One region of the Priestia sp. D51 genome, then DNA from elsewhere that is predicted to be linked to it. Evidence: a T-box and tRNA genes for the amino acid it is inferred to sense, from the RefSeq annotation. Region 1 holds a T-box; the other holds one or more tRNA genes.
What was found. The T-box of region 1 lies ahead of tyrS (tyrosine--tRNA ligase). A T-box ahead of a tRNA ligase gene usually reads a tRNA of that ligase, here a tRNA-Tyr.
Positions count from the first base shown of each region.

Region 2: it has a tRNA-Tyr gene. The T-box ahead of tyrS (tyrosine--tRNA ligase) is inferred to sense a tRNA for this amino acid. The anticodon was not compared.

Region 1 is NZ_JBLTIR010000001.1:89,362-109,435, forward strand. Features, by position in the region: gene ACNHOZ_RS00545 (hypothetical protein) at 1-506, opposite strand, end outside; gene acsA (acetate--CoA ligase) at 791-2,506, shown strand; T-box leader at 2,646-2,856, shown strand; gene tyrS (tyrosine--tRNA ligase) at 2,930-4,189, shown strand; gene rpsD (30S ribosomal protein S4) at 4,262-4,864, opposite strand; gene ACNHOZ_RS00565 (GAF domain-containing protein) at 5,280-5,759, opposite strand; gene refZ (forespore capture DNA-binding protein RefZ) at 5,977-6,624, shown strand; gene hisJ (histidinol-phosphatase HisJ) at 6,616-7,410, opposite strand; gene ezrA (septation ring formation regulator EzrA) at 7,624-9,315, shown strand; gene brnQ (branched-chain amino acid transport system II carrier protein) at 9,346-10,701, opposite strand; gene ACNHOZ_RS00590 (cysteine desulfurase family protein) at 10,924-12,066, shown strand; gene thiI (tRNA uracil 4-sulfurtransferase ThiI) at 12,073-13,284, shown strand; gene ACNHOZ_RS00600 (alpha/beta-type small acid-soluble spore protein) at 13,373-13,561, shown strand; gene ACNHOZ_RS00605 (amidohydrolase) at 13,685-15,277, shown strand; gene ACNHOZ_RS00610 (NAD kinase) at 15,301-16,101, opposite strand; gene sppA (signal peptide peptidase SppA) at 16,251-17,261, shown strand; gene ACNHOZ_RS00620 (RDD family protein) at 17,272-17,775, shown strand; gene ACNHOZ_RS00625 (DUF2953 domain-containing protein) at 18,010-18,708, shown strand; gene ytfJ (GerW family sporulation protein) at 18,722-19,189, shown strand; gene tpx (thiol peroxidase) at 19,328-19,861, shown strand; gene ACNHOZ_RS00640 (class I SAM-dependent methyltransferase) at 20,009-20,074, shown strand, end outside.
Region 2 is NZ_JBLTIR010000019.1:24,874-36,985, reverse strand. Features, by position in the region: rRNA gene rrf (5S ribosomal RNA) at 1-97, shown strand, start outside; tRNA gene ACNHOZ_RS28070 (tRNA-Asn) at 107-181, shown strand; tRNA gene ACNHOZ_RS28065 (tRNA-Ser) at 185-276, shown strand; tRNA gene ACNHOZ_RS28060 (tRNA-Glu) at 298-372, shown strand; tRNA gene ACNHOZ_RS28055 (tRNA-Val) at 396-471, shown strand; tRNA gene ACNHOZ_RS28050 (tRNA-Met) at 483-559, shown strand; tRNA gene ACNHOZ_RS28045 (tRNA-Asp) at 563-638, shown strand; tRNA gene ACNHOZ_RS28040 (tRNA-Phe) at 654-729, shown strand; tRNA gene ACNHOZ_RS28035 (tRNA-Thr) at 755-830, shown strand; tRNA gene ACNHOZ_RS28030 (tRNA-Tyr) at 841-924, shown strand; tRNA gene ACNHOZ_RS28025 (tRNA-Trp) at 930-1,003, shown strand; tRNA gene ACNHOZ_RS28020 (tRNA-His) at 1,034-1,109, shown strand; tRNA gene ACNHOZ_RS28015 (tRNA-Gln) at 1,138-1,212, shown strand; tRNA gene ACNHOZ_RS28010 (tRNA-Gly) at 1,218-1,292, shown strand; tRNA gene ACNHOZ_RS28005 (tRNA-Cys) at 1,330-1,403, shown strand; tRNA gene ACNHOZ_RS28000 (tRNA-Leu) at 1,418-1,506, shown strand; tRNA gene ACNHOZ_RS27995 (tRNA-Leu) at 1,537-1,618, shown strand; tRNA gene ACNHOZ_RS27990 (tRNA-Gly) at 1,691-1,764, shown strand; gene ACNHOZ_RS27985 (B3/B4 domain-containing protein) at 1,871-2,545, opposite strand; gene queG (tRNA epoxyqueuosine(34) reductase QueG) at 2,675-3,811, shown strand; gene ACNHOZ_RS27975 (amidase domain-containing protein) at 3,884-4,771, shown strand; gene trmL (tRNA (uridine(34)/cytosine(34)/5-carboxymethylaminomethyluridine(34)-2'-O)-methyltransferase TrmL) at 4,836-5,309, shown strand; gene ACNHOZ_RS27965 (PrkA family serine protein kinase) at 5,767-7,662, shown strand; gene yhbH (sporulation protein YhbH) at 7,987-9,165, shown strand; gene ACNHOZ_RS27955 (DUF3231 family protein) at 9,270-10,301, shown strand; gene ACNHOZ_RS27950 (cation diffusion facilitator family transporter) at 10,445-11,341, shown strand; gene ACNHOZ_RS27945 (VanZ family protein) at 11,601-12,056, shown strand.

The DNA of each region.
Region 1 (20,074 bases):
GCAAACCACGTCAGTCCGCCTTTATTCATCATTTTCTCCATAATCTTGCGGTAATCCCACACATTTAGCCCTGTTCCTTTTAAATCCCAATGCCAGTAGTATTCTGTCGTAATGACAATATAATCTTCCATTGCATCATCCATCATAGATACGATAAGCAAGTTTTTGCCAACAGAGTAGCTGCGAAACGGGGCAGCTACCTCTATAGCTCCTAATTCGATTAAATTCTCCATATTTCCTTCCGACCATCGTTCTAGAGGATCGGGATATAAAAAGGTGACATAACCAATGATTGTATGATGATGACGAGCAATAATGATTCTACCTTCAGGCAAGTTGGCAATCTCGATCAATGCTTCTTTTTGCTGTTCAGGTGGACGAAAGGCCGTTAGTTGCTCATGAAAATCAAGTTGTTGCAAGGTTTGTGAGGAGACAGGTCCTTCAATAACAATTGCTCCAACCGCTGTTTTTAGTTCTTTCATATTGTATGTTTGGGAATGTTTCACATGAATCACCACCTTCAAGCAGTCTTATCTGTATTATAATACAAAAAAAACTCTACATTAAAGCGTTTTCAAAAAATTAAATAAAAGAAAAGGAGTTTTTTCAAAAACATAGAATAGGAAATTAAAAGAGATTCTTGTTAATTCGACACTTATATAACAAAGGTTGTCATATAACAAGGGAGACTATTATCCCAATTCCGACAAATAATTTTTATAAAATTGTGAAAAGTCTATTTTTGTTATATAATAGGTTTGTAAATTTTATACATAAGGGGGAGTTTGTGATGAAGGTGGAAGCGCTTCCTGTAATTGAAGGGGTATACAACTTACAGGACTACGATAAAACGTATCAAACCTTTGACTGGTCACAAGTGGAGAAGGAATTTTCATGGCATGAAACAGGTAAATTAAATGCAGCTTATGAAGCAATTGATAAGCACGCAAACTCTACGCGTAAAAATAAAGTTGCGCTTTATTATCGAGATGCGCAGCGCAATGAAAAATATACATTCAAAGAAATGAAAGAATGGTCAAACAAAGCCGCAAACGTGCTAAAACAAGCAGACGTAGAGAAGGGAGATCGTGTGTTTATCTTTATGCCTCGCTCTCCGGAACTTTATTTTGCATTGTTAGGCGCGGTGAAGCTTGGCGCTATTGTTGGGCCTTTGTTTGAAGCATTCATGGAAGGTGCAGTAAAAGATCGTTTGCAAGACAGTGATGCAAAAGTGTTAATTACAACGCCTGAACTGCTGAGCCGCGTTCCGGTGAAGGATTTGCCAGCTTTAAAACACATTCTCCTTGTAGGGGAAAATGTAGCAGAAGAAGGCATTCAACTAGATTTTCTGAAGCGATTAGAAGCGGCGAATAAAGAGGTGGAGATTGAGTGGGTAGATAGAACAGATGGTATGCTGCTTCATTATACATCAGGTTCAACTGGAAAACCAAAAGGGGTGCTTCACGTTCATAATGCAATGCTTCAGCATTATCAAACTGCTAAGTGGGTGCTCGACTTAAAAGATGACGATGTGTATTGGTGTACAGCAGATCCGGGTTGGGTAACGGGAACTTCCTACGGAATTTTTGGTCCTTGGCTTGCTGGAGCAACAAATGTGATTGTAGGAGGACGCTTTAGTCCAGATGCATGGTATCAAGCACTTGAAGATTTTGGCGTAACGGTTTGGTACAGTGCGCCTACAGCATTTCGTATGCTAATGGGTGCTGGAGATGACTTAGTTAAACGCTATGATTTAAGCAGCCTCAGACATGTATTAAGCGTGGGAGAACCATTAAATCCTGAAGTGGTACGCTGGGGAATGAAGGTTTTCCAAAAACGTATTCATGACACGTGGTGGATGACTGAAACTGGAGGTCAGACGATTTGTAATTACCCGTCTATGAAAATTAAACCAGGATCTATGGGAAAACCTATTCCGGGTGTACAAGCAGCAATCGTTGACGATCAAGGACAAGAGCTTCCACCTTATCGAATGGGTAACTTAGCAATTAAAAAAGGCTGGCCATCTATGATGCATGCAATTTGGAACAACAAGGAAAAGTATGAGTCATACTTTATGCCAGGCGACTGGTACGTATCAGGTGATTCCGCGTATATGGATGAAGACGGTTATTTTTGGTTCCAAGGCCGAATTGATGACGTTATTATGACCGCAGGAGAACGAGTTGGTCCATTTGAAGTAGAAAGTAAGCTTGTTGAACACCCTGCTGTAGCAGAAGCGGGTGTCATTGGTAAGCCTGATCCTGTGCGTGGGGAAATTATTAAAGCGTTTATCGCACTTAGAGATGGGTATGAATCTTCAGATGAACTGATTGAAGATATTCGTCAATTTGTGAAAAAAGGGTTAGCTGCTCATGCAGCTCCACGTGAAATCGAGTTTAAAGATAAGCTACCTAAAACACGAAGCGGTAAAATTATGCGTCGCGTTTTAAAAGCGTGGGAATTAGATTTGCCAACGGGCGATTTGTCGACGATGGAAGACTAAGGAGTAAACGTTTCAATCTTTGTATGGAAAATAAGTGATTTTTATAAAGTTCAAACAGCCAGCTGTTTGAACTTTTTTTTGGACTTGAATTTTAAAATGAAATCATTCATAATTGTGGGGTGTAAACTTTTAAATAAAATAAACTGCAGTGATAGGAAGAAGTAATACTTGTCTCCCTGTTTAAGAGAGCTGATGGTTGCTGAAAATCAGTACATAGACAAATATGAAATACGTCCTTGAGCATCTTTTGTGAACTTACAGTAGCAAAAGACGGGTAGACCGTTACATCATTTAAGTGGGAAATAATTTATTTCCAAATAGGGTGGTACCGCGATATTTTCGTCCCTTCTTTTTTAAGAAGGGGCGTTTTTTATGTTGTTCAACAAATTGTAACGAGCAATTAGATAAAGGAGAGAATATAACATGGATATTTTACAAGATCTTGAGTTTCGAGGGCTCATTAATCAACAAACGGATGAAAAAGGTTTAAATGAACTTTTGAGTAAAGAGTCTGTTCGTTTGTACTGTGGATTCGATCCAACAGCCGACAGCCTTCACATCGGCCACATGCTTCCTGTTTTAATTTTGCGTCGCTTTCAACAAGCTGGACACCAACCGATTGCATTAGTTGGTGGAGGTACGGGTCTTATTGGAGATCCAAGCGGTAAAAAAGCAGAGCGTACGTTAAATGAAAAAGAAACGGTTGCTATGTTTAGTGAGCGTATTAAAGGTCAGCTTTCACGCTTCTTAGATTTTGAAGAAGGTGAAAATGCAGCGGTTATTGCGAATAACTATGACTGGATTGGCACGTTAGATGTTATTACATTCCTACGAGATATCGGTAAAAACTTTGGTATTAACTACATGATGGCAAAGGATTCTGTTCAATCTCGTATCGAATCAGGCATCTCATTTACGGAATTCAGCTACATGATTTTACAATCATATGATTTCTTGAACTTATACCAAACGTATAACTGTAAGCTTCAAATTGGCGGCAGCGACCAATGGGGAAATATTACAGCTGGCTTAGAATTAATTCGTAAATCAGAAGAAGATGCAAAAGCATTTGGATTAACAGTTCCGCTTGTAACAAAAGCAGACGGCACGAAGTTCGGTAAAACAGAAGGCGGAGCAATTTGGTTAGACGCTGAAAAAACAAGTCCGTATGAATTCTACCAGTTCTGGATTAATACAGATGATCGTGATGTTATAAAATATTTAAAATACTTTACATTCTTATCACATGAAGAAATTAATGAATTAGCAGCATCTGCAAAAGAAGCGCCTGAAAAACGCGAAGCACAAAAAGCACTAGCAGCGGCGATGACTACGCTTGTACACGGTGAAGAAGCTCTTGAGCAAGCCATTCGTATTTCGCAAGCTTTATTTAACGGAAGTATTTCAGAGTTAACAGCAGAAGAAATTAAGCAAGGATTCAAGGATGTTCCTTCTTACACGCATACAGGTGAAGATATTGGTTTAATCGATTTACTTGTAGAAAGTAAAATCTCTCCTTCTAAACGTCAAGCGCGTGAAGATATTTCAAACGGTGCGATTTACTTAAACGGTGAGCGTGAGCAAGATTTGCAAAAAACAGTAGGAGCAGAAGACCGTATTGAAGGTCAATTTACAGTAATTCGTCGAGGCAAGAAAAAATATACGCTTATTCAATACGCATAAAAAAAGGCCGAAAGGCCTTTTTTTGTATAAAGACAGTAAAAAAGCCGCTCCATAGGGAACGGCTTTTTACTATTAACGAGAGTAGAACTCTACGATTAGTGCTTCGTTGATTTCAGCAGATAATTCAGAACGCTCAGGTAAGCGAGTGAATGTACCTTCTAATTTCTCAGCGTCTACTGTTAAGTAGTCTGGTACGAAGTTGTTAACTTCAAGCGCTTCTTTCACGATTGAAAGGTTGCGAGATTTTTCGCGAACACCGATCACTTGACCAGGTTGTACACGGTAAGATGGGATGTCAACGCGTTTACCGTCAACTAAAACGTGACCGTGGTTAACTAATTGACGAGCTTGACGACGAGTGCGTGCAAGACCCATACGGTATACTAAGTTATCAAGACGAGCTTCTAAAAGAATCATGAAGTTCTCACCGTGCTTACCAGTTAATTTACCAGCAGCAACGAATAAGTTACGGAATTGACGCTCAGTTACACCATACATGTGGCGTAATTTTTGCTTTTCTTGTAATTGTAAACCGTACTCAGAAATTTTCTTACGTTGACCTGGGCCGTGTGGACCTGGAGCGTAAGGGCGTTTTTCTAATTCTTTACCTGTACCACTTAGAGAAAGACCTAAGCGACGAGAGATTTTCCAACTTGGACCTGTATAACGAGCCATGATGACTCCTCCTTGTTTGTGTTTTTATTTTATGCAAAACAAAAACAGACACATTCTAGCGATATGCTCATTTTGTTTTCATGTACCATCGCTCTAGCAGCAGAGAGTTACACGATACACCATCTTTTTAAAAGAATTGCTACTTCTGTAAAACAACCTTTTAATGAGGAACAAAATGAAAAAACATAAAGAAGATTGTATAAGCTGCAATATTTCACACAACGAGTATTATAGGTGTTTCCTCGTATAAAGTCAAGGAAGATTGAAGATTAAAAGATTGTAAAAGAAAGGATATATTCATTTGAAGTATGAAAAGAGAAGAAAGAACGTAAGAAAACGGTGGTGATGGCTAATCAAACGTTTGTTTAATAAGCAAAAACCGCTGATTTGCAGCGGTTTTTTTGCTTATTCATATTTAAAGAAAAGAAGTGAGTTCTTTGACGAATTCTTCAAGATACTGTTGATCGATTTCATCAAAGCGATTTTTGATTGGACTGTCAATATCAAGAACACCTAAAAGCTGACCGTCTTTTACAATTGGTACAACGATTTCAGATTGAGAAGCGGCATCACATGCAATGTGGCCAGGGAAGGCGTGAACATCTTCAATTCGCTCTGTTTTTTGATTTTGAGCTGCTGTACCGCATACGCCTTTTCCAAGTGGAATACGAACGCAAGCCGGCAGTCCCTGGAAAGGTCCAAGCACTAACTCCCCGTCTTCCATTAAATAAAAACCTACCCAGTTTACTTCATTTAAAAATTGATTTAGCAAAGCTGAAGCATTTGCTAGATTAGCAATCGTATTGCTTTCTCCTTCTAATAAGGCGCGTAATTGCTTAATTACTAATTCATAATCCTTTTGTTTTGAGCCGCTGTAGTTTTCGACATTAAACAATGTATTCTCCTCCATTCAACATAAGATTTAATGAATTTTTATCAGGAAACGTCAGTTTTAACGCTACTTTGTCGATAAAAGATTACAGGAACTAAAAAGCCTATCACGAATTATGTAGAGAGGCTACTAAAATCCTTTTTAAATACTGTAACGATTTCTACACAATTTTGCAATCATATGTGTTTTGTAAAAATAAATCGAAATGAGGTGTAGATAGATGGCTGTACAGTCAAAAACGAAAGAGAAAATTATTGATGCGGCCGTTTCTCTTTTTAACGTAAAAGGTTTTGATGGTACGTCGGTGCGCGAGATTGCAGGAAAAGCGAAAGTGAACGTAGCGAATATTTCATATTATTTTCATAGCAAAGAAGGATTGCTTGAAAGTTTAGTGATTTCTTATTTTGAAGGTTATATTGGGGTGTTGGAGCAAGCATTTCAAGAAATGAAAAAGCTGTCTTCAACAGAAAGTATGATCGTAATGATTCGAGCTATCTTACATTACCAGCACGAAAATAGGCATATTGCCCGGCTCGTATATAGAGAAATCTCTCTTGACACGATTTTAATTCGAGAAGTTATGACTACGTATTTAACCAAGGAAAAATACTACTTAAAAACAATCCTTGAAAGAGGGATGAAAGAAAAGGAGTTTCGAAAGCTGCACGTTTCCTTTACAATCATTGAGCTTAAGGGCATGCTGTCTATGCCTTATCTTCATCCTCAGTACCTAAGTGAAGTTCTTCATATATTGCCTCACGAACCGTATTTTGTTCAGCAATATGCGATTGAGCTTGAGCGATGGGTGCACACAACGGTATGTTTGCCATATGAACGGACAAACAAACTTCGCGTTCAATTATCTTAAATGAAGCTCTCTATAGCCTTGGCCTAAATCCTTCGCACAGTGGGCGTCTGACCCATATACGAGAGGGATTTTTTTCTGTTGGGCTGCCTTTACGACAAAGGGAGCTGGATACGCTTCCTTGCACAAAGGTTTAAACAACCCTGCACCATTATAATCCAACGCCAGATCTTTCATTTTTATTTCATCGAGTATTGATAAAATAATAGGGGAAAGTGTGTCTTCATATGGAAAGCGAGTTTGAAATTTATGTACGAGTGTCATATGACCAATGCGCTTGGGCTTATAAACGCCTAAATTGGCCTGTACAGAGCGTAATACCGTGTTGTAATACTTATCATATACTTTGCTTACGCTGCCAAACTTCTGTACAATATGTGCAAATACGTCAGCGCTAAAATCCAGGCAGTCATATCCTTCTTCATGTTTTAAGAAATGGACAGAAAGGATGCTGTCATCGAGACAAGGACCATACTCGTTTAAGAAATCTGTTGTTTCTTGTTCAAATCCTTCAATAAAGTCAACTTCCAATCCGACATTGATACGAATATCGCGCTCAAATTCTTTTTTAACTTGCTGTACGTTTTGAATGTAGCGATCAAGTTTGTCAGGATCCATTCCGCTGTCGCGATCAGGCGTCGGATCACTGAAGCTTTTTGGTAATGGAGCATGCTCTGTAAACGAAATCTCGCCAAAGTTCAGGGAAATCGCCTGTTCAACATATTGTTGCAATGAATCAGGTGAACCGTGTGGGCAAAATGGAGTATGAATATGTTTGTCAACTTTCATAAAAAATGCCTCCTTTTTTCTTCTTTTTCCATTGTAACGACACAAAGTGACTCCATGCCAATATTTTGTATAAAAAAATTTAATTTTTTGCTCAAAAGTTGGACTTTACATGGTATCATAAAAACATTGACGCAAAAAAATTTAAAGGATTAAATTCACCCTTTTTATAAATAAGAAACTTGTCATGTAGAACGCACTGTAAGGGGGCTTAGTATGGAATTCATTATAGCACTAATCATACTTATTATCGGATTAGTTGTGTACGGAATGTTTTCACGTAAAAAGATTTATCAAGAAATTGATCGCCTGGAAACGATCAAAGTCGAATTAGCAAATACGCCAGTTGCAGAGGAAATTTCAAAAGTAAAAGAATTGAACATGACAGGTCAAACTGAAGAGCTATTTGAACGTTGGCGTGAGCAGTGGGATGAAATTATATCAACTAATCTCCCGAAAATTGATAAAGAACTGTTTGAAACGGAAGAAGCAGCAGATAAATACCGGTTTAAAAAAGCGAAGCAGTTATCTATACATATTGATCAAGCCTTAGAACAAACCAAGATAGATATTGAAAACATACTTACTGAACTTCAAAATTTAATTGGTAGCGAACAAGATAATCGATATGATATTGAGGAATTAAATCAGCTTCACCGCCACGTGAAGAAAAAATTGCTCGCACATCGGTATTCCTATGGAAATGCTGAAAAAACGTTAGAATACGCAATTAATACATCTAAAGAGCAGTTTAAAAAATACGAGGAAGAGACGATTAACGGAAACTATCTTCAAGCACGTGAGATTGTTCTTCAATTAAAAACTGATTTAACAGCTATTGATTCGTATTTAGAACAAATTCCAAAAGTGTTAGTTGAGTGTCAGACCACTCTTCCTGTTCAGTTCAATGAACTGCTTGACGGGTTCCGCGAAATGAGTGAGCAGGGATATGTGTTAGATCATCTGCAAGTAGAAGAAACGGTAGAGCTTTTAAAACAAGAAACTGCTGAAATTATTGCAGATATTGAAGAATTATATGTGGAAGAAGCGATTACAAAACTAGATGATGTGAACGAACGCTTAGAGCAGTTATATGACTCACTTGAGCATGAGGTTTTCTCCTATCATAAAATGAACCGTGAATCTCATACGGTATCTAACTTCCTTCGTATGCTTCAAGAACGAAACCGTGAACTTCGTGAAGAAACGCTATTTGTACAGCAGAGCTATCATTTTAAAGAGCGCGATTTAGACGTATATTATAAAATGGACCGCGAACTAAAACGATTGACTAACTTGTACTATAATATTTCGGACAAGGTGGCGGAGCACAATTTAGCCTACAGTGTGATCCAAGAAGAACTCGAAGACGTTTCCAAACAGCTTAACCAATTAAAAGAATCTCAGGAATCCTATAGCGATATGCTACAAGCTCTTCGCAAAGATGAGCTCTCGGCTAAGGACAAAATAGAAGAACTGAAATCTCAGTTGATTGAAGCAAGACGCCTTATTCAAAAAAGCAACCTTCCCGGTGTTCCTGAAGAATACAAAGTGCAGCTTGAAAAAACGGTTCATATCTTAAATGAAGTAACCGCTAAGCTGAAAGAAAAACCGCTTAATATTCAAGCTGTTCAATCTTTACTTGAAGATGCTGTTGGTTTTGTTCAGGATACATTTGATGAAACAGAGGCAATGTTAGAAGAGGCGCGACTCGTTGAAAGAGTGATTCAATACGGTAACCGTTATAGAAGTACTCATCACTCGATTGCACAGTCTTTAGAAGAAGCAGAAGAAGCGTTTCGTCATTACGAATACAAAGAAGCATTAAAACAGGCATCTGCAGCTATTGAGCAAGTAGATCCTGGTGCGCTGGATCGTATACAGCGTATTGTATCTTCACAGAGTTAAAAAGCTCGTGTCCAAAGGACACGAGCTTTTTTATGACGCTTTTCTTTGTATACTATCTGTGTGATGTGTACCTCTTGCAATACTAATAATATAGCCTATGAAGGCAGCAGCAACTGTTGGAATAAGCCAGCCAAGGCCTTGGCTATAAAGCGGCAAATAGTTTTTGAAAAAATTGTCTATGCTTGTTAGGATAATTCCTGCTGCTTTTAACCCGTCAAAAATGCTCAGAATCGAGCTAATGATTACGGCTGTCACATATACTTCTCGACCAAACGAAATGGCTCTTTCAATTAATGATAAAGCAATTAGCGTAATGGCAATAGGGTATACAAAGGTCAAAATAGGTATGGAAATAGAAATTAATTGAGTAAGCCCTACATTTGAAATAACAGCACTAAACAGCATTAAAATGACAACAAATGTTTTATATGACATGCTTGGCACCAGCTGCGTGAAAAATCGTGCGCAAGCAGAAGTTAATCCGATGGCTGTCGTTAGACAAGCAAATGTAATAGCGAGTCCTAAAATAATGGTGCCAAACGAACCGAATAATGTTGTAGCTACAGCTGTTAAAATAGCTCCTCCATTTTCTTTCATACCAATTGCTTCTACGCTTGAAGCGCCGACATACGCGAGAGAAAGATAAACGATAGCTAACCCAGCAGCAGCAATCAACCCGGCTTTGATACATACCGAAGCAAGTGTTCGTTCGTCCGTTACGCCTTTTTCCTTAATACTGTTGATAACAACGATGCCAAATACGAGAGCTGCAATTGTATCCATTGTCAAATATCCATCAATAAAGCCGCCCGTAAATGGAGAGGCTATATATTTGGCGTGAGGTTCTTGAAAAGAACCCATAGGTGTCATTAAACTTTTGATAGCTAAAAGAGCTAATACTGCGAGCAGTAAAGGAGTTAGAATTTTTCCTATGCGATCAACAATTTTAGTTGGATTCAATGATAAATAAAGTGTTAGGCCAAAGAAAATAACGGTATAGACCATTAAAGGAATCTTGCTTGCAACCGCATTTTCTGATAAAAATGGGGTCACACCGATTTCAAACGCTACCGTATCCGTTCTGGGTATACCAAAAAAAGGGCCAATTGCTAAGTAAAGCAATATAGTAAAAGAAATCCCGAAAATAGGGTGAACTTTTTTAGCTACTTCGGTAAAGTTTCCATTACTTTTAGAAACAGCGATTATCCCCATAAGCGGAAGTCCTACACCTGTAATGAGAAAACCGATAATGGAACTCCAAGTGTGTGTTCCGGCTTGCTGTCCGAGCAAAGGAGGGAAAATCATATTTCCCGCTCCGAAAAAGAGAGCAAACAGCATAAGACCGATGGCAAGTATTTCTTTGTTAGTGAGTGCTTTGGTTTTCATAATGCCTCCTAGTGTTTCTTATGTTGATGATTAAATTTTCTGATTTTTTAAAAACTAAAAGTACGTGATACATACTACCACATTTATGGAATCATATATAGGGTTTTTTGAAAAAATCTAAATAGTTTATTAATAATAAAAGGAACGCCTAATTTAAAAAAATACCAAGGTGTGGTATGATAATACGTTGTTCCGAAAAAATGAAGAAGGGGGCGCGCATCCTTGATTTATTTAGATAATAGCGCTACAACAAAACCCTATAATGAAGTCATACAATCTTTTACCAAAGTAGCTACAACTTATTATGGCAATCCATCGTCCCTCCATCAATTTGGCGTACAGGCGGAGAATTTGTTGAGCCGTTCACGTGAGCAAGTAGCAGAATTGCTGCACGTATCGTCAAATGAAATTATCTTTACATCAGGAGGAACAGAAGGGAATAATTTGGCTATTAAAGGCGTAGCGATGCAATATAAAAGCCGAGGTCAGCATATCATTACGACAAATATTGAACATGATTCCGTTCATGAACCATTTAAGCAGTTAGAAGCACTAGGATTTAACGTTACGTATGTTCCGGTAGATTCAAGTGGATTTGTGTCACCTGCGGCTATTGAATCAGCTATTACGGATGAAACCATTTTAGTATCTGTTATGCATGTAAATAATGAAATTGGCACCATTCAGCCAATTGAAGAAATTGGACAGATGCTCACGAACTATTCGAAGGTGCTTTTTCATGTCGATCATGTGCAGGGGGTTGGAAAAGTTCCGCTTTCTTTAGCAAATCATAAAATTGATTTATGCACATTATCAGGACACAAAATTCACGGCTTAAAAGGAACGGGAATTTTATATAAACGAAATGGAGTTCAGCTTCATCCGTTGCTTAGCGGAGGCTCTCAGGAAATGCAGCATCGATCAGGCACGGAAAATGTTCCGGGAATCGTAGCATTTGCTAAAGCACTTCGTTTAACACTTGAACATGCAGCTCAGAATCAGCAAAAAATGCAGAAAATAAAAGCAGAACTGATGGACAAACTTTCTGCTCACGAAAGAATCACGATTAATACGCCGAATGAGCATTCAGCTCCCCATATTATAAATTTTACAGCGCAAGGTATTAAAGGTGAGGTTTTTGTTCACGCTCTTGAAGAAAAAGGAGTGTTTGTATCAACTACATCTGCCTGCTCATCAAAACGAAAAAAGCCAAGTAAAACGCTTTTAGCTATCGGTAAAAATTACGAAGAAGCCGATCAGTCCATTCGTTTGAGCTTGTCAGGATTAAATGACTATAATGAAGTAACGCCCATTATAAATGCTATTTTCACAGTAATTGAAGATCTAAAGAAAGTAATGAGGTAAATAACTATGATATATAACCATATTTTAATTCGATACGGAGAAATCTCCACTAAAGGACAAAATAGAAAAAAATTTGTTGCGCAGCTAAGAAAAAATATTGTAACGGCTCTTAGTGCATTCCAAAACATTCACGTAAAATACACAAGAGACCGCATGTATATTCACTTAAATGGTGAAAATCACGAGCCTATCATTGAACGTCTTCAGCAAATCTTTGGTATTCAAAGTTTTAGTTTAGCATTAAAAGTTGAAAATGAACTTGAAGCCATTCAAGAAGCAGCGCTAGAAGCAATGAAAGAATTTGATATAGAAGGAAAAACGTTCAAAGTATCTACTCGAAGAGCGTACAAACAATTTCCTCTTGATACAAACGAATTAAATTATGCAGTAGGAAGTCATATTCTACGAAATACAGAGCATCTACAAGTAAATGTAAAAGAGCCAAGCGTAAATGTACGAGTAGAAGTGAGAAGTGAAGCAACGTATATTACATGTTTTGATTATCGCGGAGCAGGGGGTCTTCCAGTTGGTACGAGTGGAAAAGCGATGCTCATGCTTTCTGGAGGAATCGACAGCCCGGTTGCAGGATACTTAGCTATGAAGCGCGGTTTAGAAATAGAAGCGGTTCATTTTTATAGTCCGCCTTTTACAAGTGAACGTTCTAAGCAAAAAGTAATTGATTTAACGCAAAAATTAACGGCTTATCACGAAAAAGTAAAGCTTCACATTGTACCGTTTACAGCTGTACAGCAAGCGATTCAAAAGCAAATTCCAGAGAATTATACCATGACCTCTACACGCCGTATGATGCTTCGAATTACGGACCTTATTCGTGAAAAAAATGAATCGTTAGCTATCGTAACTGGCGACAGCTTAGGGCAAGTAGCTAGTCAAACGGTTGAGAGCATGTATGCGATTAATGAAGTGACGAATACGCCAATTTTGCGTCCGCTTGTGACAATGGATAAAACGGAGATTGTGGAAATTGCCCGTAAAATTGACACACATGAAATTTCGAATCGTCCGTATGAAGACTGCTGTACCATTTTTACGCCAAGCTCACCAAAAACTAAGCCAAAGCGTGAAAAAATAAATCGATACGAACAATTTTATGATTTTGAAACATTAATTCAAGAAGCGGTAAATAATGTAGAAACGCTTGAGATGACAGCTTCTTCGGCTACAAATACCGCAGACAGCGTAGAAGATTTGTTTTAAAAGTAAAATTTCATAAAATTACCAAAAAAATAATGTATGATGCCATGTGTTTTGACACAATCTATATTCAACAAGGAGGTGAAAACACATGGCAAACACAAACAAATTAGTAGCTCCTGGTTCAGCAGCTGCTATCGACCAAATGAAATACGAAATCGCTTCTGAATTCGGTGTAAATCTTGGACCAGAAGCAACAGCTCGCGCTAACGGATCTGTTGGTGGAGAAATCACTAAACGCTTAGTTCAAATGGCTGAGCAACAACTTGGTGGTAAATAAGTCATATTAATTAAATAATGATGGCTAAAAAGAGTGGGGGAAACCTCACTCTTTTGTCTTGTTTGTTTTGTCACGTATAATAGAGACAAGATCAAGCTTTATAAAATAAAGGAGATGTTGGCGATGGGGACTTTATTTTACGGCGGCAAAATATATACGATGCTAAAAGAAGGTGAGCATGTAGAAAGCGTATATGTTGAAAAAGGATTCATTGAAGATATAGGCGCAGAAGAAGATCTAAGAATCAAATGGGGTGCTGAGATTGACAAAGAAGTACACCTCAAAGGACACCCAATGTATCCGGGCTTTGTAGATAGCCATCTTCACTTAATTGGTCACGGTGAAAAGCTTCTTCGGCTTGATTTGTCTCAAGCTACTTCTCGGGAAGACGTGTTGAGGCGTGTTCGACAAAAAGTAGAGAGTACACCAAAAGGAGAATGGGTGATCGGGGAAGGCTGGGATGAAAATCAGTGGGAAGATTCCTCATTGATTCAGTATCAAGATCTTGATCAGCTTTCAACTGAACATCCTATTATGTTGAAGCGAGTTTGTCGTCACGGATTAGTAGCGAACGGAACAGCTCTTAAAATAGCCGGAATTACAGCTGAAACACGTGATCCGGAAGGAGGTATTATCCAGAGGGATGAAGCTGGAAATCCTACCGGTTTTTTGGCTGATCAAGCGCAAGAATTAGTAACGGCTCATATTCCTCAAGTATCAGAAGCATACATTCGACAAGCGCTTTCAGTGGCCATTAAAGATTGTGTTCGGCACGGATTAACGGGTGGACATACGGAAGATTTAAATTATTATGGAGGCTTTCTGCGTACATATCAAGCATTTCAAGACGTTATTCATAAAGAAAAGCAGCTGTTTCGTGCTCATTTACTTGTTCATCATGAAGTTGTAGATGATATGTATACATACTGTGAAGAAAAGAAAGACACATCCGATTTTATCGAAATAGGACCAATGAAGATTTTTGCTGATGGTTCGCTTGGCAGTCAATCTGCGCTTTTAAGCTTTCCCTACAAAAGCGACCCTTCTACAAGAGGTGTAGCTATTCAATCACTAGATGAATTAAAGCAGCTAGTGCGGAAAGCGAGAGAATTGGGCATGACCGTTGCAATTCATGCGATTGGTGATTTAGCGTTTCAATATGTAGTAGAAAGCATCGAGCAATATCCTCCTCAAACAGGGCAAAGAGATCGTATCATTCATGCGCAGATTTTACGAAAAGATTTAGTTGATCTTGTAAAAAATCTTCCTGTTGTATTGGATATTCAGCCTCGATTTTTAGCCAGTGATTTTCCATGGGTTATTGAAAAAATTGGAGAAGAGCATTTGGATTATTGCTATGCGTGGAAAACGTTATTGGACGAGGGCGTTATGTGTGCAGGGGGATCGGATGCGCCTATTGAACCTATCAATCCAATGTTAACGATTCATGCAGCGGTTTCAAGAAAAACTTCTCCAAACAGCTCGGTCGTTTACATACCTTCTGAGCGACTGACTGTATTTGAAGCTGTTCAGCTGTTTACGTTAGGAAGCGCGCAGGCCATTCATCAAGAGCATAAAAAAGGATACGTTCAAAAGGGTTATGTAGCTGATTTTACCGTATTAGAAAGAGATCTGTTTGAGATACCTGCAGATGATATTCCATGGGTACGGGTGCAGATGACTGCTATTGATGGAGAAATTGTATATCAAAAATAAAAAGCGCCCAAGGGCGCTTTTTGTTATAGAAATGTACGCTTAACTCGTTGCCAGAAAGAGTTATCTTTCAGCTTAACCGTTTTAATTTGACGGTCGCTTAAACGAATTTGAACTTGATCAACTTGACGTGCATTTAATGCTTCGTTATCTATTCCAATAATTGGATTGTGGTTGTTGTCATTGGATAGTTTTAAAGTGAGCGTATGCTCAGCGCTTAGGATGAATGAAGATCCTAATGTACGATAGTTATTATTATTTAACGATGCTAATTCGCTGACTTGCATACAAGGAATTAACGGATCAACTACGGCTCCATTTACCGATTTATTATAAGCCGTACTGCCTGTTGGTGTTGAAATAATCATCCCATCCCCACGGAATGTTTCAAAGTGATTTTCGTTAATAAAAACATCTAGACTGAATGTTTTTATAACACCTGATCGAATGGAACATTCATTTAAGCAATAAAAAGAAGTTCCTTGATCAATTTGAGTTTGTAAAACGGGAAATCGACGTACTTCTATATTTTCTGTTGTAATAGCTTCAATCATTTTATCCGTTTCATCAATATGAAAATCGCAGTAAAAGCTTAGCTGATCTGAAGTTGTGACACCAGCATATAAGCAGTCATCTCGAAAGCCAGATTGACGGACAGCCTGCAAGAAAGCTCCGTCACCGCCAATACTTACAATGATGTTAGCGCTGTCGAAATGGTCTACTACATGAAAATCATATTGTTTTGCAAGTTCAATAAGTGGACTTACGAGCGTCTTTGTTTCCTGGTTTTTTGGATGAAAGAAATAAACGTTGCGACGATTTGGCATAGATAGTTCCCCCTTGTTTGTCTGATATGTAAAATATTAGCGATAAAGTAAACTTTTTAAAAAAAGTTTGTTACAATAATTATAGCATTATTGCTTTAAAAATTAAAAGAATAATCTTTTAATTCTGACACCTAAAAAGGAGGATTTTCATGAACAAAAAAAGGTGGATTGCTCTTTTGATTGCGGCCTGCTTATTCATTTTCTCTGCGATTGTTAATGTTGGTTTTTCAGTCAAAGAAGAAAAAGATGACGGTCTGGCAGGCATATTTGGAGGAGACGACAGTGAACTATCAGAAACAGTTATCGAAAAAGGGAATGCAGCTAAGAAAATTGCAGTACTAGAGGTCAATGGAACGATTCAAGATACAGGAAGCGGTTCCTCTCCGCTTATGTCTCAAAATGGTTATAACCACCAAGCATTTTTAAAGCAGCTAGAGGCTGCAAAAAATGATAAGGCAGTTAAAGGAGTCATTATTAAGGTGAATTCACCGGGCGGGGGCGTCGTTGAAAGTGCTGAAATACATAAAAAAATTGAAGAGCTGAAGAAAGACACGAAAAAGCCAGTTTATATTTCAATGGGATCAATGGCTGCTTCAGGAGGCTATTACATTTCAACAGCTGCTACTAAAATCTATGCAATCCCTGACACTTTAACAGGTTCACTAGGTGTAATTATGCAAAGCGTTAACTATGGCAAGCTGGCGGATAAACTAGGAGTAGAATCTGTTGTTATTAAAAGCGGGGCTCATAAAGATATTATGTCTCCAACAAGAGAAATGACCGGAGAAGAAAAAGAAATTATGCAAACACTTGTAGACAACTCGTATGATGGTTTCGTCAATGTTATCTCTGAGGGACGCCACTTGTCTAAAGAAAAAGTGCGTTCTATTGCAGATGGACGAGTGTACGATGGACGTCAGGCTAAAGAGCTGAAGCTGGTCGATCAACTAGGCTATTTTGAAGATACGGTAAAAGGAATGGAGAAAGATTACAAGTTAAAAGGTGCACAAGTAATTCAATACAATCAAGGATTCGGACTGCCTTCTTGGCTTTCAATGAGCATGCAAAAAGTAATTGGTGGAGATGAACAAGTTACCGCAATGTTAAAAACATTTGCGCAGCCAAGCTCTCCGCGCTTGATGTATTTATATGCAGAATAGAGGTGGGAACATGGAAAATCAATCTCATTCAACCGAATCAAACGACACTATAAAACATGAGCCAGCGGTAAGTGCTCCAATAGGTAGTGAATTCCATTATGCAGGCTTTTGGATGCGCTTTTGGGCATATCTTTTGGATCTAGCTGTAGTAGCTAGCTTGAACTCCCTGCTGATCAAACCCATTTTCCATTTAGCAGATATTCCTCAAGGGGATGGATTTTTTTCTCCCTATACGATTGTGACGGTGATTATCTTTTATGGTTATTTTGTTTTAATGACCAAGTATTTTGGACAAACGCTTGGAAAGATGGTGTTTGGGCTTAAAGTAGTATCACTGAAAGACTCCACTTTAACTTGGCCTGTTGTGCTGTTTCGTGAAGGAATTGGACGTTATATTTCTAAAACAGTTTTTTTACTTGGCTATTTGTTAGTTGCTTTTTTACCTAAAAAGCAAGGAGCGCATGATTACTATGCAGATACAACCGTTATACATGAAGGTACAATAAGCAGATAATAAAAAGAAGCTGGGGCAAAAGTATTTAGACGAATTGAAAACCGAACCATTGATCAAGATTTTTGATTAGTGGTTCGGTTTTTTTGTTAGGGTAAACGTAGGTTTCATTTATGTAGATCTTTCTAGCAGCTGATTGGATTCATTTCGTTATGTCTCAACCTCTTTTTATTGTTTTCATAAGGTTTAATATTCTGTGTTTTGGAGATAATGTGAAGCTAAGAAGGAGTGAAGGATGTGCTATGGCTTTTATGGATATTGCTAGCACTTTTAATTGTTATTGTACTTATTGTATGGACAAAAATCACGCTATTTGTAGAGCTTCATCATGTCCGAGATAACGATTATTACAGAGTGAGACTCAGGGCTTGGTTTGGTCTTATTCGCTATACATATGAAATTCCGGTAGTGAAAGTAAAAAAAGATTCTCCTCGTTTGCTTGTTGAAAAGAAGAAAGGAATGGGTGATCAAGGAAAAGAAGACGAGAATTCATGGAGTGATTATTCTGTAGAAGACGGGTTAAGCATGTTAGAAAATGCGAAGCAATTCCTTGAACAGGTAGTCGGTTTTCATAAAATTTTTCGTCGTTTCTTACAGAAAGTGACGGTAAGGGATATTAAATGGCACAGCCGTTTCGGCTTAGGTGATGCTGCGTTAACAGGCGTACTTACCGGGGCTGTATGGTCTGCAAAGGGGGGCATAGTTGGTATAATCAGCCGTTATATGAAACTAAAAGATATGCCTGTAATGAGCGTTACTCCTGTATTTCAACATCTTTGGTCAGAAACGGTATTTGAGTGCATAATTTCTTTTCGAGTTGGTCAAGCTATTCTAGTAGGTTTACGGACCTTGAGATACTGGCGGCATACGTCCAAAAAGCGTCGCAAAAGATGGAAGTCGTCAAATAAGAACAAGACACACTCTGTGAAAACATAAGGAGGTTATCTTAATGGCAGAACATCCAATTAAAAGTTTAATGTCGACAGCTATGGAAAATTTAAAGGAAATGATTGATGTTAATACAATCATTGGTGATCCCGTAGAAACACCTGATGGCAGCGTTATTTTAACTGTCTCAAAAGTAGGTTTTGGCTTTGCAGCGGGCGGAAGCGAGTTTGGAGTAGAAGGGCATGCGCCATCTTCTCCAGGGCAGCATCAGCAAGAATCAGGTCATCCATTTGGCGGAGGTAGCGGTGGCGGTGTATCAATTACGCCAATTGCCTTTTTAATTGTGAGTGGAAGCGGAATTAAAATGCTTCACCTTAATGAAAGTACACATTTATATGAAAAGATTTTAGATACAGCACCTCAAGCAATTGAACGCGTGCAGCAAATGTTCAAGCGAAATAACCATCAGCAGGATCATCATAATCAACAAAATCAGCATCATGACGGTGCAAATGATTTTAATTTGTAGGGATAAAATAAAGCTTTGCTTGCTTCTTTGAACGATAAAAGAAGCAAGCAAAGCCTTTTTTTATTGGGCATGTTTTCTAGCATATAGCGTTATAGTATGTATGTCATTTAATTGCAATATAGAGACAGACAAGCTAATATGAACAGTGTACATACTTATTTAAAGGAGGAATTATTCGTGACTAAATTTAAAGGTAACGATGTAACATTATTAGGAAATCAAGTAAAGGTTGGAGACAAGGCGCCAAACTTTACCGTTTTAGCAAATGATTTATCAGAAGTAACGCTTGACAGTACAAAGGGTTCTGTTCGCCTAATCAGTGTAGTTCCTTCTATTGATACTGGAGTTTGTGATGCGCAAACTCGCCGCTTCAACGAAGAAGCAGCTAAATTAGATAACGTAAAAGTATTAACAGTGAGCGTAGATTTACCGTTTGCTCAAAAGCGCTGGTGTGGTGCTAATGGCATTGATAATGTTCAAACATTATCTGACCACCGCGACTTATCTTTCGGCGAAGCATATGGTGTAGCTATTCAAGAATTACGCTTATTGGCTCGTTCAATCTTTGTAGTAGACTCAAATGACAACGTAACGTATGTTGAGTACTTACCAGAAGTAACTGAGCATCCGAACTACGAAGCAGCAATCGAAGCAGCTAAAGCAGCTAAGTAAGATTGTCGATGGCGTTCGGCAGAAGGCGGAAAACAATGTTTTTCGCCTTCTTTGTGTTTTAAGAAGCTTTTATGATAAAATATGATGTTCCAAATAGGACGTTTACTCATTTATATAGATATCATTTCATTACACAGGAGGCAGAATATGAGTCAATTAGCTAGTATGGAAAAGCTATTTGGTGTAATTGATCAAACAGCTATTATTTTAAGA
Region 2 (12,112 bases), on a different contig from region 1:
AGGTCACACCCGTTCCCATACCGAACACGGAAGTTAAGCTCTTTAGCGCCAATGGTAGTTGGGACTTTGTCCCTGTGAGAGTAGGACGTTGCCAGGCTGTTATTATTCCACAGTAGCTCAGTGGTAGAGCTATCGGCTGTTAACCGATCGGTCGTAGGTTCGAGTCCTACCTGTGGAGCCATTTGGAGAGCTGTCCGAGTGGCCGAAGGAGCACGATTGGAAATCGTGTAGGCGGTTAACGCTGTCTCAAGGGTTCAAATCCCTTGCTCTCCGCCATTTTTATTTAATTAGCACAGTGGCCCGTTGGTCAAGCGGTTAAGACACCGCCCTTTCACGGCGGTAACACGGGTTCGAATCCCGTACGGGTCACCATTTATTTTTATCTACATAATAGTGGAGGATTAGCTCAGCTGGGAGAGCACCTGCCTTACAAGCAGGGGGTCGGCGGTTCGATCCCGTCATCCTCCACCATATATTATCATCGCGGGGTGGAGCAGTTCGGTAGCTCGTCGGGCTCATAACCCGAAGGTCGCAGGTTCAAATCCTGTCCCCGCAACCAAGTGGTCCCGTGGTGTAGCGGTTAACATGCCTGCCTGTCACGCAGGAGATCGCGGGTTCGATTCCCGTCGGGACCGCCATTTTAAATTTAATAAGGCTCGGTAGCTCAGTTGGTAGAGCAAAGGACTGAAAATCCTTGTGTCGGCGGTTCGATTCCGTCCCGAGCCACCATTTTAAAAACATTTGTTTTTAAAATGCCGGTGTAGCTCAACTGGTAGAGCAACTGACTTGTAATCAGTAGGTTGGGGGTTCAAGTCCTCTTGCCGGCACCACAGTTATTGTGGAGGGGTAGCGAAGTGGCTAAACGCGGCGGACTGTAAATCCGCTCCTTCGGGTTCGGCAGTTCGAATCTGCCCCCCTCCACCATTTACAGGGGCATAGTTTAAAGGTAGAACTACGGTCTCCAAAACCGTCAGTGTGGGTTCGATTCCTACTGCCCCTGCCAATTATAAAATTAATATTGCATATATACGTGGCGATTGTGGCGAAGTGGTTAACGCACCGGATTGTGGTTCCGGCATTCGTGGGTTCGATTCCCATCAGTCGCCCCATTTATAAACGATATGCATATTCCAATATTGGGCTATCGCCAAGCGGTAAGGCAACGGATTTTGATTCCGTCATGCGTTGGTTCGAATCCAGCTAGCCCAGCCATATTTGCGGAAGTAGTTCAGTGGTAGAACACCACCTTGCCAAGGTGGGGGTCGCGAGTTCGAACCTCGTCTTCCGCTCCAATTTAATTTTAATAAAGTTATTTAGTCTTGAGTAAATGGCGGCATAGCCAAGTGGTAAGGCAGAGGTCTGCAAAACCTTTATCACCGGTTCAAATCCGGTTGCCGCCTCCATTTATTTACAAGCTGCCGGGGTGGTGGAATTGGCAGACACACAGGACTTAAAATCCTGCGGTAGGTGACTACCGTGCCGGTTCAAGTCCGGCCCTCGGCACCATTTATAATTTTAACTTGCCTTTTTTATTTTGCCGATGTGGCGGAATTGGCAGACGCGCACGACTCAAAATCGTGTTCCTTCGGGAGTGTCGGTTCGACCCCGACCATCGGTACTTTAGCTTTACTTGACAGGATGATTCCTGTTTTTATTTTTACTTATTGGTCGACAAATTTTGATAATATTTGCGGGTGTAGTTTAGTGGTAAAACCTCAGCCTTCCAAGCTGATGTCGTGAGTTCGATTCTCATCACCCGCTCCATACATATTGTTATCACAACGCAGTGTCTCGCTTTCAAAGCTGAGATGTTGCGTTTTTTATTTTTAGCGTAAATATAGCGTCTATCTTGAAAAGATAGACGCTATATTTACGTACACCAGTTAATGACTTGATAGGTTGCTTCGCCGCCGTGAATTTGAATGAACATGTCACTTAAGGATTTAGTTAGTTTATAAGCCTGTTCTTCTGAAAGTGAAGGTTTTAAATAGATGAACTGTACAGCTTGTGTTGTCTTTTCAGTTACGTACGCTCGGTTAGAATCGACATAAGGGCTTCCGAAAGCTCCTAGGGCATCTTTTGAAATGATTTTATTTTCTAAAGAAATGTTACGTTCATTTAGAGCTTCGTAAGACTCTTCTTTTTTACCGATAGTAAATTCAACGTGGCCCTCTATATTAGAAGAATCATAAATTCCAATTGGTACTTCATATTGCAATGAAAAAAAGTTATTAATGTCCACAGCAGAATTGATAGAAGGAAGATACGTTTGTTTTCCTATCCGTCGAATTAAAGCTTCTATAGAAGGACGGTATTTACTTGGGTCCGTTCCAAACGTTTTGAAAAGCTTTCTCCACTCGCTAACACCTTCAAATTCTGTTACTTTTTTTGACTCAAGGTCAAAATAAATGGATTCTTGAAAAAGGCGCAGACGTCCTTTTAGCATTTGAGGAGAATCGCCAACTTCAATATTTTTATACTGAATGATTCCCATTTTAAAAGAAGGGCAAAGCTGTTTAATAGCGGGTGATAATGTAAAGTTCATTTTTTTGATCCTTTCTATTATAATTAGTATTTGTTCGTTTATAGATACCATCCTATCATTTCATTGAGTGAGAAAACAGTTCAATGCATGAATATATAGAATTTCTTAGAAAGGAGGCTATTACTCACTATGAATGCGTATCAGTTGAAGGAAGAAATTATTTCATACAGCAAAGAGATTGGAATCGATAAGATTGGATTTGCGAGTGCTTCTATGTTTGATGAGTTAAAGAATCGATTGTTAGCACAGCAAGAGTTAGGTTATGCTTCAGGCTTTGAGGAACCTGATATTGAAAAAAGAGTAGATCCCACATTAGTTGTTCCAAAAGCTAGATCCATTATTTCAATTGCACTTGCGTATCCTTCTAAATTAAAGGATGCACCAAAGAGCACAAAGGAAGATCGCCGAGGGATCTTTTGCCGTGCTTCTTGGGGACAAGATTATCATACGGTTTTACGTGATAGGCTTCAAAAGCTTGAAGCTTTCATAAAAGAAAAAGTACCTGCAGCTATCCTTCAATCGATGGTAGATACAGGCGAGCTGTCGGACCGAGCTGTAGCAGAAAGAGCTGGTATTGGCTGGAGCGGTAAGAACTGTGCCATTATCACACCTGAATTCGGTTCCTACGTGTATTTAGGGGAAATGATTACAGATATCCCGTTTCCTCCTGATAAACCGATAGAAGACGGCTGTGGTACTTGTAATAAGTGCGTAGATGTGTGCCCTACCGGTGCGCTTGTAACAGGCGGTCAGCTGAATTCGCAGCGATGTATTGCCTTTTTAACCCAAACAAAAGGATTTTTAGCTGAAGAATTTCGAAGTAAATTAGGCAATCGTTTATATGGCTGTGATACATGTCAAACTGTATGTCCTGAAAATAAAGGCAAAGACTTTCATTTTCACCCTGAGATGGAGCCTGACCCAGAACTTGCGAAGCCTAAATTAAAACCGCTTTTAACGATGAGTAATCGTGAGTTCAAAGAGAAATTTGGACATGTTTCAGGGTCATGGAGAGGGAAAAAGCCAATTCAGCGTAATGCCATTATTGCACTTGCCCATTTTAAAGATCAAACCGCTGTTCCAGATTTAATTGAGTTAATTAAAAATGACGTTCGCCCTGTCATTAGAGGAACGGCGGCATGGGCGTTAGGCAAAATTGGTGATAAAGAAGCATTAGATACACTTATGAACTTAAGAGAAAAAGAAAAGGACCAAGAAGTAATTGAAGAAATGTCAAAAGGTATAGAGATGCTTCAAGAGATCTAAACCGTATTTTTATTGATAAAGTTAGCTAATGAGTCATAGCGTATAATAAACGCTTAGAAAAGTGGTGACATTATGCTAACAAAAAGGAATGTATTATATACTTTAATTAAAGCGCGTGCGGACAGCTATGTAAAAGGTGAGCTTCATGAAGACTTTAAGCCTTTCATTGAACAGCAGTGTGAGCTAAAGCGGTCTCTTGTAAAAAAAAGAGAAGTTGATGTTTTAAAATGTAATATGAAAGGTTCTATTCAATCTGCTCATACGGATCAGGAAGAAACAAGAGTATTATATAAGGTGCACATTCAGGCATTTTTAAAACAAAACGATTTTTTCTATATAGAAGAAGAAATTGAAGATCGTTTAGCTCTTTTTTATAAAGATACACTTATTCAAGATGAGCTACTGGTAAAGGATTTTTCTGAAGATGAGGTTGAAATGGATGTAGAAGAAGTAGAGGAAGACGAAGAAAGAGCCTCTTATTATGATCGTCTTGCAGCTGTTCAGTATGCAGAAAAGCATTGGGATAAACCTAATGAAAGTTATAAGCAGTTTGAGGTAAACTGCACCAACTATATCTCACAGTGTTTGCATGCAGGAAAGGCGCCGATGCGGGGGTATCCTAAAAAAGCAAACGGATGGTGGATGAGAGGGAACGCCTGGAGCTATAGCTGGGCCGTTGCTCATTCCATGCACAGCTATTTAAGTAACTCCAAATCAGGACTTCGGGCTGTGAGGAAATCTTCAGCAAGCGAACTTGTCCCGGGAGACGTTATCTGCTACGATTTTGAAGGAGATGGAAGATGGAATCATACGACGATTGTTGTAGCAAAAGACGGTCATGGTATGCCTCTTGTGAATGCGAACACGTATAATAGTCGAATGAGATATTGGGCTTATGAAGATTCAACGGCTTACACGCCAAAGATTAAGTATGATTTTTTCCATATCGTTGATCGGTAAGTCTTTCGTTTTAGCAAGTTAGTGGTATAATGATGAATAGATTTGTTAGCAGAGGTGAAAATTTGTGGGAGTACACGTAGTGTTATTTCAACCAGAAATTCCAGCAAATACAGGAAATATTGCGCGAACATGTGCAGCAACAAATACGACGCTGCATTTAGTTCGGCCGTTAGGCTTTTCAACAGATGATAAAATGTTAAAGCGAGCTGGATTGGATTACTGGGAATTTGTAAATGTGGTGTATCATGATTCATTAGAAGAAGTATTTGAAAAGTATCCTGAAGCAGGCTTTTACTTCATCACAAAATTTGGTCAACAGCCACATACAACATTTGATTATAGTGACTTAGAGCAGGATCATTTCTTCGTATTTGGGAGAGAAACAAAGGGTCTGCCAAAGCACATTATTGAAGAGAACATGGAAAGATGTCTTCGTTTACCGATGACAGAAAATGTTCGTTCTTTAAATTTATCTAATACAGCAGCTATTTTAATCTATGAAGCGCTGCGTCAACAAAATTACGCTGGTTTATCTTAAATAAAAGCGAGGTTCAATAAAATTTGAACCTCGCTTTTTTATTTATGTCGACGATGATATGTAGTGGTTATTTTTTAACGCCCGGTTTATCATTGTATCCCGCTCTGAAGATGGATGCTAAAAAAGCAATTGTTACTCCTAATACTAAAAGTAAGCGCATTGATTTTCCTCCTCAATCTAATTAAAAGGATTATACAGCTACTGCAGTTAAAACCGACTTCCCATATCTCATGATGATAATAATGACAAAATAACTCTTCTAGAGACGTAAGTTCTCTAATAAAATTTAACCGTTCCTTCTTACTCTTTTATTATAGCTAATAAATACTTCACTGTGAATGCCTAGCAAGGACAAATTTCTGAATTTTACAATTTAAAAAGCATGTTCAAACATTTTGCTGCATAGATTGTATTAATCTTGTTCACTAGCACCATAACTAGTAGGGGAGGTCCTTTAATGGATATATTAAAGAAAGTTGAAAGATACCGCGAAGAAGAGAATCGTCTTAAGTGGGAAGGGACATTTGAAGAGTACCTAAAGCTGATTAAAGATGAGCCTTTAATTGCTCAGCCTGCACACTCTAGAGTATACAACATGATAAAGGATGCAGGAATTGAAGAGGTAAATGGTAAAAGACATTATAAATTTTTCAGTGGACAAATGTTTGGACTTGAAGATTCGCTAGAACGCTTGGTGGAAGAATATTTTCACCCAGCTGCAAAGCGTTTAGATGTTCGTAAACGTATTTTACTTTTAATGGGTCCAGTAAGTGGTGGTAAATCGACGCTAGTGACCATGTTAAAAAGAGGGCTTGAAGCTTATTCGCTTACTGATCGAGGAGCTGTTTACGCTATTAAAGGATGCCCAATGCATGAAGATCCGCTGCATTTAATTCCACATCATTTACGTAAAGACTTCTTTGAAGAGTATGGTATCCGAATTGAAGGAAACTTATCTCCTTTAAATACAATGCGATTAGAGGAAGAGTATGGCGGCAGAATTGAAGACGTCATCATCGAACGCATTTTCTTCTCAGAGGACAAACGAACTGGAATTGGAACGTTCAGTCCTTCTGATCCGAAATCTCAAGACATTGCTGACCTAACAGGAAGCATTGACTTTTCAACAATTGCAGAGTATGGATCTGAGTCAGATCCGCGCGCTTACCGCTTTGACGGAGAGCTTAATAAAGCAAACCGGGGAATGATGGAGTTCCAGGAGATGTTAAAATGTGACGAGAAATTTTTATGGCATTTACTCTCTTTAACCCAAGAAGGAAACTTTAAAGCAGGAAGATTTGCTTTAATTAGTGCAGATGAATTAATTGTAGCTCATACAAATGAAACAGAGTATCGCTCGTTTATTTCCAATAAGAAAAATGAAGCTTTGCATTCACGAATTATTGTAATGCCTGTTCCATATAACTTAAAAGTGAGTGATGAGGAAAAAATTTATGACAAAATGATTCGTGAAAGTGACGTATCAGATGTTCATATTGCCCCTCATACGCTACGTATTGCGTCTATTTTTACTACGTTAACAAGATTAAAAGAGCCTAAAAAAGGCGATATCGATTTGTTAAAGAAAATGCGCTTATACGACGGTCAATCTGTAGAAGGCTATAACGATGCAGACGTAGAAGAGTTACAAAAAGAATATACGGATGAAGGAATGAGCGGTATTGATCCACGTTATGTCATTAACCGCATTTCGTCTACCATCATTCGAAAAGATATTAAATCAATCAATGCATTAGATGTACTGCGTTCATTGAAGGAAGGATTAGCACAGCATGCGTCTATTTCTGCTGAGGACCGAGAGCGTTACCTGAATTATATTTCTCTGGCGCGTAAAGAATATGATGAAATTGCTAAAAAAGAAGTACAAAAAGCGTTCGTTTATTCTTATGAAGAGTCTGCTAAAACATTAATGGATAATTATTTAGATAATGTCGAAGCATACTGCAACAAAAATAAGCTTCGTGATCCGCTAACAGGAGAAGAGTTAAATCCAGATGATAAATTAATGCGTTCAATTGAAGAACAAATTGGTATTTCAGAAAATGCGAAAAAAGCATTCCGCGAAGAAATCTTAATTCGTATTTCCGCTTATGCACGTAAAGGAAAACGATTTGACTATAATTCTCATGAACGCTTACGTGAAGCGATTCAGAAAAAACTGTTTGCAGATTTAAAAGACGTAGTGAAAATTACAACGTCCACTAAAACACCAGATGAGCAGCAGCTGAAGAAAGTAAATGAAGTAGTGGCTCGATTGATTGATGAGCATGGATACAATTCAGTATCTGCTAATGAACTGCTGCGCTATGTAGGAAGTTTGTTAAATCGATAACTCAGTACTAACAAGAAAACATGGCACTTCCGATCTGTGCCATGTTTTTCTTATCTCTTAAAATAAACTCTGCATAATTAGGCTATTGTGTAGTACGCATTGCACTTAACCATCATATGATAAGTCATAAACATATACATGACACTAGACACTATAAAATGAATAGTTAACAGTAAAAGAATTAGTTAGCAAGTATACCATTCTTGCGCATAGGATAAGAGTAACCAACCTTTGAACTAAAGGTATTTGTCAGAAACTTTCGGTATAGCTTATGCATGCCGAGTAAAAACGTGCAGGTGTTTTTTAAATAAGGAGGGGAATAGCGTGGGAAAAGAAGTAGATAAAAGTTTTGCTGTCTCAAAAGAAGACTGGTCCCTCCATCGTAAAGGCCACGATGATCAAAAAAGACATCAAGAAAAAATTAAAGAAGCCATTAAAAATAATTTACCGGACTTAATTACAGAAGAAAATATCGTGATGTCCAATGGAAGAGAAGTTGTTAAAATCCCGATCAAATCATTGGATGAATATCGAATTCGGTACAATTATGATAAAAACAAACATGTGGGTCAAGGTGATGGAGACAGTAAAGTTGGGGATGTAGTAGCACGTGACGGATCTGCTGGAGATGGTCAAAAAGGAGCAGGAAAAGGTCAAGGAGCAGGTGACCAGGCTGGAGAAGACTACTTTGAAGCGGAAGTGTCCCTCATGGAACTTCAAGAGGCTTTATTTGCTCAATTAGAACTGCCTAATCTTCAGCGAAAAGAATCTGATCAAATTGTTGTGGAACACATTGAATTTAATGATATACGACGTACAGGTTTGATGGGGAATATTGATAAAAAACGAACGATGATGAGCGCTTATAAGCGAAACGCAATGACAGGAAAGCCTGCTTTTCATCCTATTTATCCGGAGGATTTAAAATTTAAAACGTGGAATGAAGTTATAAAGCCAGAATCGAAAGCAGTCGTTTTAGCTATGATGGATACGAGCGGTTCGATGGGCATATGGGAAAAATATATGGCACGAAGCTTTTTCTTTTGGATGACACGCTTTTTACGTACGAAATACGAAACGGTGGAAATTGAATTTATTGCGCATCATACAGAGGCAAAAGTAGTGTCAGAAGAAGACTTCTTCTCCAAAGGAGAAAGTGGAGGAACCATCTGCTCATCTGCTTACCGAAAAGCGCTTGAATTAATTAACCAAAAGTATGATCCGAGCCGTTATAATATTTACCCGTTTCATTTTTCAGATGGTGATAACTTAACTTCAGATAACGCAAGGTGTGTAAAGTTAGTAAATGAATTAATGAAAGTGTCAAATATGTTTGGGTATGGGGAAGTGAATCAGTACAATCGACATTCCACTTTAATGTCTGCGTACAAAAACATTCAAGACGAAAGCTTTAGACACTTTATTTTAAAACAAAAATCAGACGTTTTTCATGCGATGAAAAGCTTTTTTAGAAAAGAGACCGAAGACCAAAAATATGCATAACCTAAAAGGCCTAGACTTGTTATCTAGGTCTTTTTTATGCGGTTTATTCAGCGCTTCTTTGGAGATAGTAAAAGTACGACCTTATCCAAAAGGAGAATAAGTGAATGAACGAAAATATAAAGAGTGAAATGCAAAAACATCAACAAAATCAGCGGTTGAATGCAGCCGAGTTAGGTTACTTATGGGCGCAATATTTAGGCGATACGCTGTATGTATGCGTTCTTGGATATTTTCTATCTGTTGTAAAAGATCCAGAGATTAAGGAACTTTTAAAAAAAGCACATCAGTTTTCACAAACTCATGTAGACGAATTGACGGAATTATTCAGTTCAGAAAAAATTCCAATTCCAGTAGGGTTTGGGGAACAAGATGTGAACAAAGGAGTTCCTGCTTTATTCGATGATATTTTTATGGCTATTTATGTAAACGAAATGGCCATTGGAGGTATGAAGAAATATGCCAGAGCGCTAAGCGCAGTGAGAAGGCAAGATATTTATGACCACCTATCTCGATGTGTAAAAGAAAGCGACATTCTTTTAGAGAATTCTAACCACGTTATTTTAAGAAAAAGCATGCTGATGAGACCTCCGGTTATTCCTTATCCTGTAAAAGTGAATTTTGTGGACGAAAAAACATTTATATCACCATTTTTCTCTCAAATGCATCCTTTAACTTCTTTAGAGGTTACCGCCATTCAAGAAATTGTTAATACAAATGTATTAGGTAAAACGCTGATGCTGGCCTTTAGTCAAGTAGCTACCACACAAAAATTACGCTCTTATTTTTTTGATGGAGTCAAGCTTGCAAGTAAGCAAATCAAGCACTTCACCGAGTTACTGTCTGAAGCTGATTTACCAAGTCCGAGGCTGCTTGATGCATATGTAACCAACTCACCGATTTCACCGTTTTCAGATAAGCTGATGATGTATCATACTTCTACAGCGGTGACGATCGCTATTGATAACTGCGGTGCTGGTTTGTCTATGGCCTTCCGTTCGGATGTAGCAGTAGAATTTTCTCAGCTAATTGGGCGTATAGGGAAGTACGGAAAAGATGGAATTCGAATTATGATTGAGCAAGGGTGGATGGAAGAACCTCCAATGGCAACTGATCATAAGAAGTTGGCAGAGAAATAAGAAAGATATGTTGTGGATTATCAGTAATTTTGCGGTGCTGAAACATATATAGCTAAATGAAAATAGGTTGCTCTAGACCCACTTGAATGAACAGTGATAAGATAAAAAAGCTGATTTTTCAAGAAGTAAGTCGAGGTGTGCAAATGAATAATAGTATAAGGGAGTCCATTGCGAAAAAAGTAGCATGGATTAGCGTATGGAGCAATATTGCCCTTACGCTAGGAAAAGTAATAGTAGGATGGATTGGAAATAGTGATGCCGTATTTGCTGATGGTATTCACTCTGCAGCGGACGTATTTGCCTCTATTATTGTCTTGTTGGTTATACGAGTAGCAAATAAGCCAGCAGATGATGATCATCCATACGGGCATGGAAAAGCAGAAGTAATTGTCTCAGGAATTGTAGGAATTATTTTATTGCTTGTATCATTTTATGTGGTATTTGAAGGAGTCGTTGGTTTATTCCATCCGGTTGAATCTCCAAATATTTTAGCCATGTGGATTGCTGTTATTTCATACATAGCAAAGGTATTATTGTACCGTTATTCTTTAAACGTAGCCAAGCAGCACCACAGTAAGGCAATTGAGGCAATTGCATTTGATCATAAAGCAGATATTGTTGCTTCTATTGCAGCGGCAATTGGTGTTTTATTATCCATTATTGGTGATAAAATGGATGTTCAACTGCTGTTATACGGAGATAAAATAGCAAGTATCTTTGTTGCTTATTTAATTTTTAACATTGCCAGACAAATGATGGGAGAGTCTTTTCAAATCTTAATGGAAGGCAATATTGATGAAGAGCTACTGAAAGAACTTGAAGAAAGTATTTATGAATTTGAAGATGTGAAGCGGATTGATCGCGTTCGAGCAAGAGAACATGGCCATTACATATTAGTGGATGTACGTATTTCAATTGACCACTTTAAAACAATTAAGGAAGGTCATGATTTAGGACGAGAAATCAAAGCTACACTTATGAAAAAGCATGATAATATTCAGGAAGTATTAATCCATTTGAATCCTTATTATCCAGATTAAATAAGAAGCAGCGAAGTGTTACTCGCTGCTTCTTATTATTTATATATGTAGAAATTAATGAAATGAGTAGCATAAAATAATGAGGGTTTTTATTTATAAAGAATCAAGTTTAATAAAATTGTATAAAGGGAATTGTATTTATTTATTGATGTGATAGGATAAAAAAGCATATAAATGCATTCACTACGAATGAAAGCAGTGGACGGGTACATATAGATAATAATAAATGGTTTTGGGAGTCAAAGAAGGTGATGTTGAAGTGAATGTAAGCATCAGGTCAATTGTTAAAAAAGTCATGTTCACTCTATTTATTGCGTATACGGCAGTGGTCATTTACGCTACGCTCATACGGGAAAACGAACATGTTTACGGAAAAGCAATGAACTTGGATTTATTTAGTACAATCCGTCTGATGTGGGACAGCGGTAATATAATGCTCACTCTGACAAATATACTGGGAAATATCGTGATGTTTGCGCCGCTTGGAATGTTTATTCCGTTGTTTATGAAGTGGTTTGACGGTTTTATTCAAGTCTTTACGACGGGTTTCTTAATCAGTTTTCTGATTGAAATTTTACAGTACAAGCTAACGGAACGAGTATTTGATATTGATGATATCTTTTTGAATACGCTAGGTACATTTATAGGCTGGGTTATTATTAAAATACTATATTGGATTAAGAACATGCTGAAAGCACGTTTCAAAAAAAGATGAAAGGACTTCTTTACGAAGTCCTTTTTGCATCTTGTTGATAGAAACACTTAATGCAG